DNA from 4 places in the Cobetia sp. 29-18-1 genome. Region 3 is predicted to be linked to each of the others. Evidence: predicted binding sites of a transcription regulator. Region 3 holds the regulator's gene; each other region holds the start of a gene.
What was found. Region 3 encodes FNR, which switches genes on or off when oxygen is low (the NO sensors DNR and NnrR bind a similar motif). Its sites were predicted from a motif close to TTGATNTANATCAA; they were not measured.
Positions count from the first base shown of each region.

Region 1: a site for FNR is predicted at 2,578-2,591, ahead of QD208_RS12015 (OmpW family outer membrane protein). Genes of this name have one in related genera too.
Region 2: a site for FNR is predicted at 3,199-3,212, ahead of QD208_RS14720 (cytochrome ubiquinol oxidase subunit I). Genes of this name have one in related genera too.
Region 4: a site for FNR is predicted at 2,732-2,745, ahead of clpB (ATP-dependent chaperone ClpB). Genes of this name have one in related genera too.

Region 1 is NZ_JARWKS010000014.1:85,734-89,831, forward strand. It holds gene QD208_RS12005 (PLP-dependent aminotransferase family protein) at 1-407, opposite strand, end outside; gene QD208_RS12010 (DMT family transporter) at 564-1,574, shown strand; gene QD208_RS12015 (OmpW family outer membrane protein) at 1,706-2,326, opposite strand; gene QD208_RS12020 (OmpW family outer membrane protein) at 2,808-3,401, opposite strand; gene QD208_RS12025 (lipopolysaccharide kinase InaA family protein) at 3,763-4,098, opposite strand, start outside.
Region 2 is NZ_JARWKS010000021.1:24,923-29,020, reverse strand. It holds gene QD208_RS14735 (RidA family protein) at 1-141, shown strand, start outside; gene QD208_RS14730 (DUF2474 domain-containing protein) at 309-521, opposite strand; gene cydB (cytochrome d ubiquinol oxidase subunit II) at 533-1,540, opposite strand; gene QD208_RS14720 (cytochrome ubiquinol oxidase subunit I) at 1,558-2,973, opposite strand; gene QD208_RS14715 (PLP-dependent aminotransferase family protein) at 3,550-4,098, opposite strand, start outside.
Region 3 is NZ_JARWKS010000001.1:99,133-103,230, reverse strand. It holds gene QD208_RS00435 (cbb3-type cytochrome c oxidase subunit I) at 1-41, shown strand, start outside; gene QD208_RS00430 (cbb3-type cytochrome c oxidase subunit II) at 38-655, shown strand; gene QD208_RS00425 (hypothetical protein) at 681-959, shown strand; gene fnr (fumarate/nitrate reduction transcriptional regulator Fnr) at 1,248-1,997, shown strand; gene QD208_RS00415 (fatty acid cis/trans isomerase) at 2,198-4,098, opposite strand, start outside.
Region 4 is NZ_JARWKS010000022.1:7,905-12,002, reverse strand. It holds gene QD208_RS14980 (outer membrane protein assembly factor BamD) at 1-702, opposite strand, end outside; gene rluD (23S rRNA pseudouridine(1911/1915/1917) synthase RluD) at 809-1,762, shown strand; gene pgeF (peptidoglycan editing factor PgeF) at 1,802-2,578, shown strand; gene clpB (ATP-dependent chaperone ClpB) at 2,889-4,098, shown strand, end outside.

The DNA of each region.
Region 1 (4,098 bases), on a different contig from region 3:
GACTCGCCGAAGTGGCGTGATGAAGCCGGGCTGGTCTGTGAGCCGGCATTCAGGGCGCCATTCAGGGCATCCGTGTCGTGAGCAGCCTGCGTCGATGGCGCGACCCGATAGCCGGCACGCGGTTCGGCGATGATCAGGCCCGCCGCCTCCAGCTCGCCATAGGCACGAATCACGCTGTTGAGGCCGAGCCCCGCCTGCGCCGCCTGCCGTCTGAGCGAAGGCAGGCGCTGTCCCGCGCTCAGTTTACCCGTCGCCATCTGGGTCTTGAGCCGCTCGACCAGCTGCTGATAGCGCGGCAGCGTCGCGGATGTGGCGCCTGAGCTGGCGCCTGAACTGGTGGTTGAGTTGCTGGCATCGCCGGCAAGCGAAGGGCGGCTGGCGGACGAAGCGTGCTCGGCGGATGACATGTCTGTCTGTACCCCTTGAATTGGTGATTATCTGTATCTTGTGCCCCCTTGAGGGTTCGCGGCAAGCTGAAGGCTCATGTCGTGGTCCCGGCGACGCACGTCCTGCACCTGCCTATGGGCCGACCGCTTGTCATTTCTCTCGCTGGAGTCTGCGTGATGTGGATGCCACTTTGCTTCGTGTTTCTGTTCGCCAGCGGCTTCATCGCCGCACGCTTCGGTACCCTGGACGCTGAACCCTTCACCTTGCTGCTAGTGCGCAGCCTGCTGGTGCTGCCGGTGCTGGGGTTGATTCTGTGGCTGCGCCGCAAGCCGCGTCAGTGGGGCCGGCGCAATGACCGTCTGGCGCAGATGGGCATCGGCATGCTGTTGCATGGCGCCTACCTGGGCGGCGTGTTCGCGGCGGTCAAGGCGGGGCTGCCGGCGGGCCTGACGGCGCTGCTGGTCAGTCTGCATCCGCTGGTGACGGCGGCCCTGTCACTGCCGCTGTTCGGCGTGCGGCTGGGCGCCAAGCAGTGGGCGGGGCTTGGCTGTGGCGCCATCGGCGTCAGCCTGGTGCTGGGGGCAGGGCTTGCCAAGGACGGCGCGGGCACTCTGGAGTGGCCGCTGATCGGGCTCGTCTGGTGCCTGGTGGCGCTGATCGGCGTGTCCAGCTCGACGCTGTGGCAGAAGCGGGTCTCCGGGCGCATGGGGCTGGTCGAGGGGCTGATGTTCCAGTATCTCGGTGCGGGCGCGGTGTTCGTCGTCGCCGCGACCAGTGTCGGCAGCTTTGTCTTTGACCCCACGCCGCGTCTGCTGCTGACCATGGCCTGGCTGGTGATCGCCATCTCGGTCGGTGCCATCTGGCTGCTGATGCTGATGCTGGAACGGGGCGAGGCCCATCAGGTCGCGCGCACTTTCTTCCTGGTGCCGCCGTGTGCCGCGCTGATGGCATGGTGGCTGTTCGATGAGCAGTGGACCGCGCTGATGGTGGCGGGCGCGGCACTGGTGGTGCTGGGACTGGTGCTGGACCGCCCGCGTCCGGGCAAGGTGAGCAAGGCGCCGGCAGAGGACGCCACGCCGCCTTCGCCTTCAATTCCCTCAACGCCCTCAGCGCCCTCAACCTCAAGAGCTTCAGCAACTTCCAAGGCTTCGGCAACGACGAACAGTGGGCAAGCCGCCTCGCGCTGATACGTGCCGAGCGCACAACTCACAATGCACAGCGCACCAGGTACAAAGCACAACGCCCCGCCGGCCCGAGATGGGCTGGCGGGGCGTTGTCGTTTCTGGCCAGTCAGAAGCGCTAGCCAGGAAGTGGCTGATCAGAAGCGGTAGCTGATCCCGGCCATGGTCACGATGGGGTCGATCTCGACCTTGTCGTTGACGCTGCCCGCCACGGTGACATCGGAATCGATATCCAGATACCAGGCGGCGACGTTGGCCGCCCAGTGCTCGTTGATCACCAGATCGACGCCGATCTGTGCGGCCGCGCCCCAGCTGTCATCCATCTCGAGTTTGGTGCCATCGTCGAGGGTTTCATCGGAGAAGTGGGTGTAATTGACCCCCGCGCCGATGTACGGCTGGATGCGCGATTCACGTCCGCCAAGCGGGTAGTACTGCAGTGTCAGGGTCGGCGGCAGGTGATCGACGGAACCGGCTTTCTGGCCATTGAGCGAGATGTCGTGGTCGAAATCCTGCGCCGCCAGCAGCTCGATACCGAAGGTGTCGGTGAAGCGATAGCCGAGAGTGAAGGCAAAGGCGCTGTCATCATCGACATCCACGTCGGCACCGATGGCATCGATGCGACCGTTGTCACTCTTCGGCGAGACCTTGGCGACCCCCGCACGCGTCCAGAACTGCCCGGCGCCGTAGTTGAGAGAGCTGAGCGAGCTGTGAGAGCTGTGAGAGCTGTGAGAGCTGGCATTCAGCGAGTCGGCGGCCATGGCCGGTGCGGCGCCGAGAGTCGCGAGGCCGGTGAGGCCTGCCAGTGCCAGAAGCTGCCACGGGCGTGCTGCAGAGCGCGGGCTACGCGAAGTCAGGTGCGCGGGGAGGGAGGCTGAGCGAGTGACGACGTCGGACATGATGGCTCCTGAAGGATGGCGGGAAACAATGCCCCCATTCTAGGTAGCCGAATTTCGAGAAATTTGATCTGGGGCAAGAGTTTACGGGCGTTCTTGCTTGGTCAGGGACGTGGTTGATCCAGGTCAATTTCTGCGCCGCGCCGGCGAAGATCGGCCATGTGGCCGTTGGCTGCCCACAACGAAAACGCCGCAGACCCGAAGGTCTGCGGCGTTTGTGTGTGATGCCCATCTGGCGCCTGGACGGCTCGGCGTTGCCGAGCTCCATCGCTGACGTTTTCATGACGCGGCATCACACGGCTTGCCAGGTACTCGCTGGAGGCATGTTCACGCCTCGTGCAAGAACTTAGAAGCGGTAGGTGACACCGGCACCGACAGTGACCGGGTCCAGCTCGGTGTCGTTCACGTCCTGACCGGCGATCTTGGTATCGGCCTTGACGTCGGCGTAACGAGCGAAGCCGTTGACGGCCCAGGCTTCGGTGATCTTGAGGTCCACACCCAGCTCGGCAGCGGCGCCGTAGCTGTCGTCGATGTCCATGCTCTGGCCACCGGCAGACTCACCGGAGAAGTGGGTGTAGTTCAGGCCGACACCAGCGTACGGCTGGACGCGGGCTTCAGTACCGCCCAGCGGGTAGTACTGCAGCATCAGGTTGATCGGCATCTGATCGAAACCACCGGCGCTGTTTTCCCAGTCAGTGCTGAATTCTTCAGTGGACTGCAGGGCGATGGCCAGGTTGTCGTGGAACATGTAGCCCATGGAACCGGCGAAGCCAGACTCGTCCTTGGCGATCAGACCGTTGCCGTTGTTGCTCTTGCCGTCGACCTTGGCAACGCCACCGCGCAGGAAGATATCACCCTTGCCATATGCCATGGCGGATTGTGCGCCCATTGCCATGGTGCCGGCGATAACAGTAGCGGTCAGGATCTTGATAGCTTTCATGTGTAGTTCTCCTTGAAGCTTGGCTTCGTGAGCTGCCTGTCAGCAGTGCCTCGCTACCCTACGGCTTGGGCCGTGTGCTCTGCGTGGCTGCGTCGATCAGGGGACGCTGCAAACTATAAAAAACAGCGTTCTGTTTGGCAAGCATTTTTTTAGAACGTTGTTTGAAAACTTGTTAGGCGTCCTGTTAGCGGATGTTACCGATTATTTCAGGGAAGTTTAATGTCTCACGAGTGAGACTTGTGCTGACGCATTTGAGCGACATCCCCATTCATCCTCGCGCAAGGTGACCAAGACCTTGGTCGCATGCCGTGCGCGAGGTTAGTACTCACTACGCCAAAGGCCGTCACCGGCCTCTGCAGGCTCAGCGACGCTTGCGTGCGGCGCGTGCTTCCAGCTCTTTCAGCCACTGACTGACCTCGGCGCTCTGCGCATCCGCATCGCGATAGACGGCAAGAAATTGTCGCCATTCATCGTGCTGCCAGCCCTTCAGGCGGCGCCACAGCACGTAGAGATCGCGCAGGCACTCGTGGCGGCGCAGCACGAAGCGGCGCGTCTTCTCGAGGTCGATGATGACGGCGTCCATCTGCCAGGTGCTGGCCGGCGACTCACTCGGCGGGCGACTCAGGAAGAGGTGCTTGGGGAACAGACAGCCATGCATCAGGCCAGCCTGATGAATCTCGCGCACGAGGCGGGCGCT
Region 2 (4,098 bases), on a different contig from region 3:
CTGGCGACAGTGAATAGCCTCTATGCAGAATATGTGCGTGAGCCCTATCCCAATCGGGCTGCCATCATCGTCTCCGGGTTTGCACGCGAAGAGATGCTGGTCGAGATAGTCGCCTACGCCGCACTGGAGGTCGATGTCTAAAGCCACCGGGATGCGGGCGAGGAAGTGACCCTTCACATCTGCGCCCTGCATTGACCCGTCATTGAGGCCCATCGGTTCACCAAGCCCTCAGGCCAACAAGAAAGACGCCGGAGCATTCGCTGCTCCGGCGTCTTTTTGTGTCTACGTCATGTCTTCTTTCGCTGCTGTCAGGGCGTAAGGCCCGCGGCCTGCATGAAGCGGCGCAGTGCCAGAGAGACGAGTCCCAGCGCGCTGACGCTGCCTCCCCAGATCACCACCAGCCAGCCGATCTTGCTGAGCCAGCTTGCCGGGCGCGCGGGTGTCTCGGATAGCTCGTCGTCGAGTCTGGTTGTGGGGGCATGCAGTGGCGCTGAATGTGTCTCGCGTGTCGGGGATGTCATGTCAGCACCTCTCAATGGTAGCCATCGGTGTGACGGACCTTGCCCTTGAACACGAAGTAGCTCCACGCCGTATACACCAGGATGGTCGGCAGGATGAAGAGCGTGCCGACGAGGGCAAAGCCCTGGCTTTGGGGCGGAGAGGCCGCTTCCCAGATCGACACGTGACCCGGAATGATGTCAGGCCACATGCTGATGCCGAAGCCGCTGTAGCCCAGGAAGATCAAGGCCAGCACCAGCAGGAAAGGCTGGGCATGATATTCAAGGGCGACGGCGCGGATCAGCGCATAACCGGCCAGCACGACCAGCACTGGCACCGGCAGGAACCAGAACAGCTGCGGCAGCGTGAACCAGCGCTCGGCGATGGCGGGGTGCGCCAGCGGTGTCCACAGACTGACGGCCGCGATCATGATCAATACCCACGGCGTCAGTGGGCGCGTCAGGGCAAACATGCGCGCCTGGAGAATGCCTTCGGTCTTCATGATCAGCCAGGTGCTGCCGAGCAATGCATAGGTGAACAGCAGCGCCACACCGCAGAACAGCGGGAAGGGTGACAACCAGTCCAGCGAACCACCGCTGAAGTGAACCCCATCGAAGGCGATGCCCTGGATGTAGCCTCCCAATGCGACGCCTTGACTGAAGGTGGCCAGCACCGAGCCGCCCACGAAGGCCTTGTCCCACCAGTGGCGGCTCGCGTCCGAGGCCTTGAAGCGAAATTCGAAGGCGACACCGCGGAAGATGAGGCCGATCAACATGGCGACAAGGGGAATGCTCAGGGCTTCCAGCAAGACGGCGTAGGCCAGCGGAAAGGCCGCAAATAGCCCCGCGCCGCCCAGCACCAGCCATGTCTCGTTGCCATCCCACACGGGCGCCACGGTATTCATCATCACATCTCGGTCCACCTTTTCCTCCACCCACGGGAAGAGAATGCCGATGCCCAGATCAAAGCCGTCCATGATCACGTACATCATCAGGCCGAACAGGATGATGCCCGCCCAGATGACAGAAAGGTCGATACCCATAGCGTTCATCGCTCCGGTCAGTGAGTGGTGCCGTCGAGAGATTCCTCGATGGCTGACAGTGGGCGGGAAGGTGTACGTGGCTTGCCGGGGCCGCCGCTGGGGGCGTGGCTGTCATCACCCGCAGGCCCTTTCTTGATCAGCTTGAAGATGTAGTTGATCCCCGTGCCGAAGACGATGAAGTAGACCGTGACAAAGGCCGTCAGGCTGATGCTGAGGTGAACGGCGCTGTGGGCAGAGACGGCATCTTCCGTTCTCATCAAGCCATAGATCACCCACGGTTGGCGGCCGACTTCGGTGGTGAACCAGCCCGCGAGTATCGCGATCAGCCCGGCCGGCCCCATGGCGACGGCCAGCCTCAGCCAGCGCCGCGAGGTGAAGAGCCTGCCCTTGCGGGCCAGATAGACTCCTGAGAGGCCGAGCAGAATCATCGCAAGGCCCAGGCCGACCATCAGGCGGAAGCTCCAGAACACGACGGTCGAATTGGGGCGGTCCGCGGCGGGGAAGTCCTTGAGCGCCGGCACCTGCTTGTCGATGTCATGCATCAACAGCAGGCTGCCGAGGGCCGGAATCTCGAGTGCGAAGCGCGTCTCTTCGCGCTGCATGTCGGGCACACCGAACAGGATCAACGGCGTCGGTTCCCCATGACTGTTGTCCCAATGCCCTTCGATGGCCGCGATCTTGGCCGGCTGGTGCTTGAGCGTATTCAGGCCATGCATGTCGCCGACGAAAGCCTGCAGCGGGGCGGTCACCATCAACATCAGCACCGCCATGACCAGCATCTTGCGCACTTCCGGGGTGTCGCGTTTCTTGAGCAGCAACCAGGCGGCGGAGGCAGCGACGAACAGCGAGGTGCTCAGGAAGGAGGCCAGTGCCATGTGGGCCAGGCGATAGGGGAAGGAGGGGTTGAAGACGATCGCGAACCAGTCGACCGGCACGACGATGCCATCGATGACCTCGTGTCCCTGTGGGGTCTGCATCCAGCTGTTGGACGACAGGATCCAGAACATCGAGACCAGGGTGCCGAGCGCGACCATGCAGGTCGAGAAGAAGTGCAGGCCGCGACCGACGCGATTCCAGCCAAACAGCATCACGCCGAGGAAGCCGGCTTCGAGGAAGAAGGCGGTCAGCACTTCATAGGCCAGCAGTGGTCCGGTCACGCTGCCGGCAAAGGCCGAGAAACCGCTCCAATGCGTGCCGAACTGGTAGGCCATGACCAGTCCCGACACCACGCCCATCGCGAAGTTGACCGCGAATATCTTCGACCAGAAATGATAGAGATTGCGGTAGACCTGTGTGCCTGTCTTCAACCACATGCCTTCCAGCACCGCCAGATAGCTGGCGAGGCCAATGGTGATGGCCGGGAAGATGATGTGAAACGAGATGGTGAAGGCGAACTGTATCCTGGCCAGGTCGATGGCCTCGGTACCGAACATGGCAATGTCTCCTGAGTAGGCGGCAAGGGGGACGGCCCTGCCTGAATCTTCGCCGCTACTCTAGGGAGCCACCGGAAGCCATAACAGGCTCAGTTGTGCGAGAAAAAACCATATCAGTTGCAAGCTGAATCTTGGTAAGTCGTTAACTGCCCGTGAGCCAGTCAACCGGCCAGCCAGGTGGTATGGAGAGCAGCCAGCAAGGCGAGCCGGGCAGGAGGGCGCACTCTGATTCACGTCAGCACCATGACGGGATCAGCTGCTTGTCGTATCACCCTTGGCGGCAGGCCCCGCCATGGCGGGCTCTGGCGCTTCCTTAAGGGGCACGCGTGCGGCATCAGGGCATGCAATCAAGGTGCGCAACAAGGTGCGACATCCATGTGTGGCAAGGGGCTGGCGAGCGAGTGACATGCGTCGCAAAAGGCTTCATTCACTGCAGCGGATAACGCGTGAAGACTGTGTGGCAAGGTGGCCGCAAGGGCTGCGGCATTTGCGCGCACTCGTGCACACTCGTGCGCGCACATACTCAAGTCGCTCATCGTACCTCGCATCTCGTATGCAGCCTGAGCGGTCCGCGTTTCAGGCTGCCTTGAGCAATTCACCCAATGTCTGCATGGCGCGCTCTGACGCCGCGTCCCACGGGTGGCCGTAGCTCAAGCGAATGCAATGCTTGAAGCCCTGGGTGGCCGAGAAGATGGGCCCCGGTGCCAGACTGATGCCGTGGGCCAGCGCCTGCTGAAACAGGGCCAGCGAGTCGATGTGCTCGGGAAGCTCGCACCACAGGAAATAGCCCCCGTGGGGATGGGTGACGCGGGTGTCTGCGGGGAAGTAGCGATCAATGGCTGCCAGCATGGCCGTCTGCTGGGTTTCGAGGGCCAGGCGTAGCTTGCGCAGGTGGCGGTCGTAGCCGCCGTTCTGGAGGTAGTCGGCCAGGGCCACCTGGGCAGGCAGCGATGGCGAGATGGTCGTCATCAGCTTGAGGCGCGAAATCTCCCGGGTATGACGCCCCGCGGATATCCAGCCCACCCGATAGCCCGGCGCCAGGCACTTGGAGAACGACCCGCAGTGCATCACCAGACCCTCGACATCCAGCGCCTTGACGGGTTGCGGGGGCGACACCTCGGCACG
Region 3 (4,098 bases):
CCACGCCCCCTGCCACATCCTCGGGAGGGCATTACGCATGAGACATGTCCTGCTCGAACGTCACGCCGGCCTGATGACGGCACTATGCCTGCTCACCATGAGCCTCGGCGCCCTCGCCCAGCTGGTGCCGCTCGGGGCTCACCCCAGCCTCGCCAGCGCCCCCGAAGACCTCAAACCGCTGAGCGCCCTGGCGCTGGAGGGCCAGCGCATCTACCAACGCGAGGGCTGTCAGCAGTGCCACACACGCATGGTGCGCGATCTACCTGGCGATACGGCGCGCCACGGCGATGCGACGACCGCCCGGGCGCGCTACTACGACCGTCCCTCGCTGTGGGGCGTAGAGCGCTGGGGGACGGATTTGAGCCAGCTGCCTGCGCAACATGACGATGCCTGGCAGCGTCTGCATCTGAATGACCCGCGCAGTCAGGTGCCGGGCTCAGCGATGCCCGCCTACCCGTGGCTGTTCGAGCGGGCGTTGAGCGGTGAAGGCATCGCGGCACGCATGCGAGCCCTGCAAGGCCTGGGCGTGCCCTACGCGGAAGATGAGATTCTCGCCGCCCCCAATGACGTGCGTGGCACTGCCGAAATCACGGCGCTGCTCGCCTACCTGCAGCAGGCCGCCCCCGCGAGCGACATCGCCAGCCGTGGCCCATGACAGGACACCGCTCAGGAGACACGACATGAATCTGCTGGAGACAACTGGACTCCCCCTGTTCTGGAATCTCTGGGTGCTGGCCCTCACGCTGGGCAGCCTGGTGCTGTTCGCCATGCTGGCCCTGGGCAGCCTTTCGCGCGCTGCAAGCGCTGACAGCGACGAGCGCGAAGGCGATGGCCCCATGCAGGAACATCGCATCAACGGCGTACGTCAGCCTGACACACCAGCACCACGTGCCTGGGGCATACTGGCACTGGCGACGCTGGCCGCCGCACTGATTCTGCTGCTCGGCGCAGCTGGCTGAGGCAGGTCGTCGCGGTATGGTCACGCAGGGCCAACCAGGCCTAAAGTTCACACACCTTGCAACGCCCATGGGTTGGGCAGGATAATGAATTAATAAAATCTAATATTATGGCGCCACGAAATTGCGCTGCGCCAGCCGATGAGCGCTCAGACTCTGGCCGCTCGAATCACATCGGCTGAGCAGGGTAGCGGCGGGCGACAAGGCCCCGCCCCACCGTTCGTTGCGCCCGAAAGCCCCCTCCGCTGCCCTGCCCCAGGGGTAGCGGTGACATTCCTCAGGAGAGTCACCATGACGGCCAATGCACAGGCATCACACCGCTTGCGCGCCCATGAAGCCCGCTGCCAAACCTGTTCGCTGAGTTCACTGTGCCTGCCACTGGCACTGAACATGGAAGATATCGACCAGTTTGACGCCATCATCCGCCGTCGCGCGCCACTCAGAAAAGGGGAAGTGCTCTTCAGCCAGGGCGATGCCTTCGATTGCGTCTTCACGGTGCGCTCCGGAAGTCTCAAGCAGATCACCAATGAAAACAGCGGCATGGAGCAGCTGACCGGCTTCTACCTGCCCAGCGAGCTGGCCGGGCTCGATGCTATCGACAGCAATTGCTATCCCGGCACCGCGGTGGCGCTGGAGACCACCACCGTCTGCGAGATCCCCTTCGACCGCCTCAATGCGCTCTCGGAGCAGATGCCGGAGCTGAGAACCCAGCTGTTCAAGAGCCTGAGCAAGGAGTTGCACGAAGATCGCCGCATGATGATGCTGCTGTCGCGCAAGACAGCCGATGAGCGGCTGGCGAGTTTCCTGGTCAACCTGTCACAGCGCTTCCGTCGCCGTGGCTATTCGCCGTACAGCTTCCGCCTCTCGATGGCACGCGCCGATATCGGCAACTATCTGGGGCTGGCCGTCGAAACCATCAGTCGTATCCTGACCCGCTTCCAGACCCAGGGGCTGGTCGACATTCGTGCCCGCGAGGTGCATATCCTGCATCTGGATGGCCTGATCGAACTGGCCGAAGGCGAGTGTCAGGGCGGTCGCTGATGACGCCTGCTGACAGCACATCACGCTGAGCGACACTGCGCTGATCCGCCACCAGGGCACCATGTCGGCACCACACAAGACAGAAGCCCGCCACGCAATTTGCGTGGCGGGCTTCTTCTTTCTGTCAGGTCAGTCGTCCTGACAGTCCTGGCAGCCCAGACAGTCATGACAATAGGCCTTGTCTCGGCCTTCGCTGGCGATCAGCGGTTCTCGAGGCGGTTATAGTCCAGCAGGCCCGCTTCGACAGGGCGATCAGCATAGTTGGTGCGCAGCACGCTGTCGGAGAACTCCCAGAAGCGCGGGTCAGTCCGGCGCACCCCGATATCCGCCTGCAGGGCGCGATAGTCCTCTTCGGTCTCGAGTGCCGCCACCCGCTCTGCCAGCCTCGTCAGGGTGTCAGGCGTCAGACGCCAGAAGGCATTCGGGTAATCGCCCGCCACGCCCCGCAAGACATCGAGAGTGTCTTCCTCAGGACGGCGATTTTTCTCCTCATCGAACAGGCTGGTGATGTTGGCGTGGGCGGAATTGCGCAGCACGCTGTAAAGGCGCGGCGAGTCATCAGTGCCCTCCTCCAGCGCGACGATCGTCACCTCCGGCATCAGGCTGGCCGAGACTCCCTGCACCGCAGCGAGGGCCTGCAGCTCATGTCGCACGTGCTCGTCCTCGACATTGCTCAGGCTGCGCTCATGGCCGAGTTCCGGCGCGAGGCGCTCCTGCATGCGCCGCATCAGCCCAAGGCGCGCCTGGTCCGGCGATGACAGCTCCTGCGGTGTCCAGACGATGCCACTGGGCGCATCGAACTGCGGCGGCTTCTTGAACAGCAGCTCGCCAAGGCCGGGGCTGACGTCGCGATACCAGCTGTCATGCACCGCCTGGCGCTCGCCTGCCGGCAACAGCACCAGCAGGTTGTTCTCGCCTTCCATGCGCAGGAAGTCCATGTACAGACGGGTGACCAGCTGATGGCCGAGATTGCCATAGACATCGAAGCCGGCGACCAGCAGATAGTGGATGCGCTCCAGCATCGGGTAATCGATGATCCAGCCCGTCTTGGGCACGCCACCGACCAGCCCCTTCATCACCGCCGCATTGTCGAAGTGACGATAGATGGTCAGGGCCGCGTTGGGGTTGCGCCCCTGGCCGGGGCCGTCGGTCCAGCCGCTGCCGTCCCACAGCACCCGCTCATCCAGGCGCAGATCGCCATCGAGATAGGCCTGGGACATCAGGCGCTGCTTGGCCTTGAGATAGGCGGTCTGTTTGCTCTCGAACTTGACCCATGAGCTGATCGGCAACGCATTGCTGCTCTGCTCGGCGGGCAGGCTGAGATTCTTCCCTTCCTCGGCCAGGGTGCGTTCCACTTCCGGGTGACTGAACATCTTCGGGTCAGTGAAGCCGACCCAGAAGTGATCATTGATCACATCCACCGCAACCTGCCCGCGACAGACCGGCCCCTTGATGAAGCCCATGATGGTGTTCTGCGACTCATCCAGCATGAAGCGATAGCGTGACTCGGCCGGGATGGCCTCGAAGGTCAGGAAAGGATTCGAGGCCGTCTTGAGGTCGTAATCCGGCAGGTCATCCACCGGGTAATCCGGTGTCAGGAACAGCGCCTGCCAGCGCTTGAAGCGAGCATCATCGAGCGCATAGGGCAGATGATTCTTGGCCAGGATCGTCGCGCGCTCCTGCCACAGACGGTAATAGACCCGCGGGCGCCCGGCGTCATCGTGGGGCATGCTCGCGCGTTCATCGGCGGTGTAGGAGGCGTAGGGTGGATCGTAGGGGCGGCGCGTGGAGATGCGCTTGATCGGCTCGCCCGGCGGGGTGCTGGAACGCACCAGCTTGAAGAAGACCGGCCGTCCGTCCGCGCCATTGATGCCCGGGAAATACACATGACTCAGGAAGAGGTGCTCGTAGATATAGCGATTCATCAGGCGCTGCTTGAGGCTGTCGCCATTGAAGAAGCGCTCGGCCTGCTCGATGTGCGGCATCAGCGCCTGGGGCAGCGGTGCCGGGCCCGTCATCGCGCCACCCTTGGCCAGCCAGTTCACCAGCGTGCGGTGCTCTTCATCGCTGACCTGTGGCAGGGCGTAGGGCATGCCCCAGT
Region 4 (4,098 bases), on a different contig from region 3:
CTTGAGCGTCTCGCTGGCACGGTCACGCAGACCGAGGCCCAGATAGCCCTCGACCATCACGGCCAGCGCATCGCGGGTGGCAGGAGTGTTAGGGTAGTGCTCAATGACCCACTCGCCACGCTTCACGGCAGCCAGATAGGCCTGCTTGCGCAGGTAGAAATCGGCTGTCTGCAGCTCGCCGCGCGCCAGTACGTTGCGCAGATAGATGATGCGCTGACGGGAATCTGCCGCGTAGGTGCTGTTGGGGAAGCGACGTACCAGCTCACCGAAGTCGACGTAGGCATCGCGTGTCGCGCCCAGGTCTCGCTTGGAAATATCGATCAGATCGAGGGATTCCAGGCTGAAACGACCCGCGCTGTACGCTGCCAGTCCACGCATGTAGTAGGCATAATCGACCTGCGGGTGATCGGGGTGCAGGCGAATGAAACGGCTGGCCGCGGCGCGTGCCGCCTCCCAGTTGTCGACCTGATAATAGGCGTAGATCAGCTCCAGCTGCGACTGTTCGGCGTAGCTGCCGAACGGGAAGCGAGTATCCAGGGCTTCAAGTTGTTGCACAGCGGAGTTGAAGCGGCTGGTATCCAGGGAAACCTGGGCCTGACGATACAGGTCCTGCTCCTGAAGATCCGGTGCCGGCTCGTTGGACGCACAGCCAGCCAGCAAGGTGCTGGCCAGGGCGAGGGCAGTCAAGGGAAGGGCGCGCATCGGTTTCCTCATCTCGGGCAATCCATGGCGGGCATGCTAGAATCCGCCGATCCGCACTCACTATAAAGCAAAGGCCCTTTCGTGCGAAACGGCCTCAGAGAGCAATATGGCAGACACCATCAACCGCGAAGAGCGGATCCCGGAGGCGATGATTGGCATGCGCCTTGATCAGGCCTGCGCCGAGATCTTCTCCGACTATTCCCGCGAGCGTCTCAAGCACTGGATCAAGACCGGTGCGCTGACCCTCGACGGTGCCGCCGTCAAACCCCGCGAGAAGGTCTATGGCGGTGAACGTCTGGCCCTGACCGCCGAGCTTGAAGAAGAAGTCAGCCACGAGCCGGAAGATATCGAGCTCGAGATCGTCTATGAAGACGACGACGTGCTGGTCATCAACAAGGAGCACGGCATGGTCGTGCACCCGGGCGCGGGTAACCACGATGGCACGCTGCTCAACGCCATCCTGCATCATTGTCCGGGCAATTCCATGATGCCGCGTGCCGGCATCGTGCACCGTCTCGACAAGGACACCAGCGGCCTGATGGTGGTGGCCAAGTCATTGACCGCCCAGGCGGACCTGGTCGAGCAGCTGCAGGCCCGTACCGTGTCGCGCGAGTATGATGCCGTCGTCACGGGCGTGCTGACCTCCGGTGCCACCGTGGATGCGCCCATCGGGCGTCACCCCAAGGACCGCAAGCGTCAGGCCGTCACTCACAGTGGCAAGCCGGCGGTCACCCACTTCCGCGTGGTGGAGCGTTTCCGGGGTCACACCCATATCCGCTGCAAGCTGGAAACCGGGCGTACCCACCAGATCCGCGTGCACATGGCGCACCAGCGCTATCCGCTGGTCGGAGACCCGGTCTACGGCGGGCGTCTGAAGCTGCCGCCGGGGGCCAGTGACCCGCTCAAGGAGCTGCTGCGTCAGTTCCCGCGTCAGGCACTGCATGCCCGTCGTCTCGCCTTCATCCACCCGATCACGGGCAAGGAAGTCGAATTCCGCGCCGAGATGCCGGGCGACATGCTGGTGCTGATCGACTATCTCAAGGAAGACATCGCTCGCTGAGGCGGCAGGCTCGCGCGACACGCCGCACAAGGAGAGGTTATGCACGACGAGAGTCTACGCCCGACCCTGATACTGCCGGACTGGCCCGCGCCGAGCCCGGTGCAGGCCTTCGTGACCACGCGTGAGAGCGGCCCCAGCCAGGGGCCGTATGCCGGCTTCAATCCGGCGCTGCATGTCGGCGATGACCCGGCGATGGTGGCGCAGGTGCGCGAGCTGCTCGCGGCGGAGGTCGATGACGGTCGTCCGCTGGCGTGGCTGGATCAGGTGCACGGCACTCAGGTGGTGGATGCCTTCGATGTCTGCCACGCCGAAGACCGCCCGGATGCCCCGCCACGGGCGGATGCCTGCATCAGTACCGGCACCGGGCAGGCCTGTGTGGTGATGACGGCGGACTGTCTGCCGGTGCTGTTCTGTGATCGGCAGGGCACGCGCGTCGGCGTGGCGCATGCGGGTTGGCGCGGGCTGGTCGAAGGCGTGCTGGAAGCCACCATCGAGCGTCTTGGCGATGACCCCGGCGAGCTGATGGCCTGGCTGGGCCCGGCGATCTCCAATGCGCAGTTCGAGGTCGGCCCCGAGGTGCGTGACGCCTTCATCGCGGACCTTCCCGAGGCCGATGACGCCTTCGAGGCCAGCCCCTACCGGCTCGGTCACTATATGGGTGATCTCTACAAGCTGGCACGCCTGCGTCTCGAGCGTGCCGGGGTCGGTCATGTCAGTGGCGGTCACTTCTGTACCGCCTCTGAATCACGCTTCTATTCACACCGGCGGGATGATGGCGTGACCGGACGCCTCGCCACGGTGATCTGGCTGCGCTGAGGCGCTGATCAGGAATCTCGGTCGGGGCGCTGGTCAGCGCATTCCGCAAGCTCGACATGCAGTACCCACAAACGCCCCGTTGACCTGATATCTCAGGTTGGCGGGGCGTTTCTGTGTGTGACAAAGCTGATGGCCGGCGGGGGCGGCGGGAATCTGACCTGGATCAGGCAAATGCCACAACATGCTGCAGCGCGGCGAATCCTGCCTTGAAAGCCGTGCGCCAGCCCCCATCTTGAGAGTCAGATACGAAATGTTACAGGCGAAGCTCCTGAGAAAAGGAGTACCGCCATGACTCTCAGGAGAAGGCACCATGCGCATCGACAAACTCACCAGCAAGCTGCAGAACGCTCTGGCGGATGCCCAGTCGCTCGCCGTCGGGCGAGGCCACAATGAAATTCACCCGCAGCATCTGCTACTGGCACTGCTGGAAGACCGCGATGGCGGCCTCAAGGCACTGGTCAACAAGGCGGGCGGCGATGCCACCAGTCTGATCAGCGGCCTCAAGCGCCAGCTGGATGACCTGCCGACCGTGTCCCAGTTCGACGGCAATGTCGCGCCCTCGCAGGCCCTTGGCAAGCTTCTGAATCTGGCCGATCGTGAAGCGCAGAAGCGCGGCGATCAATACATCGCCTCCGAGCTCGCGCTGCTGGCTGCGCTGGAGCTGGGTGGTGATCTCGGCAAGCTGTTCACCTCCTCGGGCATCAAGAAGCCCGCCCTGACCTCCGCCATCGATGCGCTGCGCGGTGGCGAAGCCGTGGGCGATGCCGATGCCGAGAACAATCGCGAGGCGCTCAACAAGTACACCCTGGATCTGACCGAGCGTGCGCGGGATGGCAAGCTCGACCCGGTGATCGGGCGTGACGAGGAAATTCGCCGAACGATCCAGGTGCTGCAGCGTCGCACCAAGAACAACCCGGTGCTGATCGGTGAGCCCGGCGTCGGCAAGACCGCCATCGTCGAAGGGCTGGCCAGCCGTATCGTCAATGGCGAGGTGCCGGAAGGCCTCAAGAACAAGCGCGTGCTGTCTCTCGACATGGGCTCGCTGCTGGCGGGGGCCAAGTTCCGCGGCGAATTCGAGGAGCGCCTCAAGTCGGTGCTGAAGGAGCTGGCGCAGGAAGAAGGCCAGGTCATCCTGTTCATCGACGAGCTGCACACCATGGTCGGCGCGGGCAAGGCTGAAGGCGCGATGGATGCCGGCAACATGCTCAAGCCGGCGCTGGCGCGTGGCGAGCTGCACTGTGTCGGTGCCACCACGCTTGACGAGTATCGTCAGTACATCGAGAAGGACGCCGCACTGGAGCGCCGCTTCCAGAAGGTGCAGGTCGATCAGCCCAGCGAGGAAGACACCATCGCCATCCTGCGTGGCCTGAAGGAGCGCTACGAGGTGCATCACGGGGTCGACATCACCGACAGCGCCATCATTGCCGCCGCGCGGTTGTCCTCGCGCTACATCACGGACCGTCAGCTGCCGGACAAGGCGATCGACCTGATCGATGAGGCCGCGTCACGTATCCGCATGG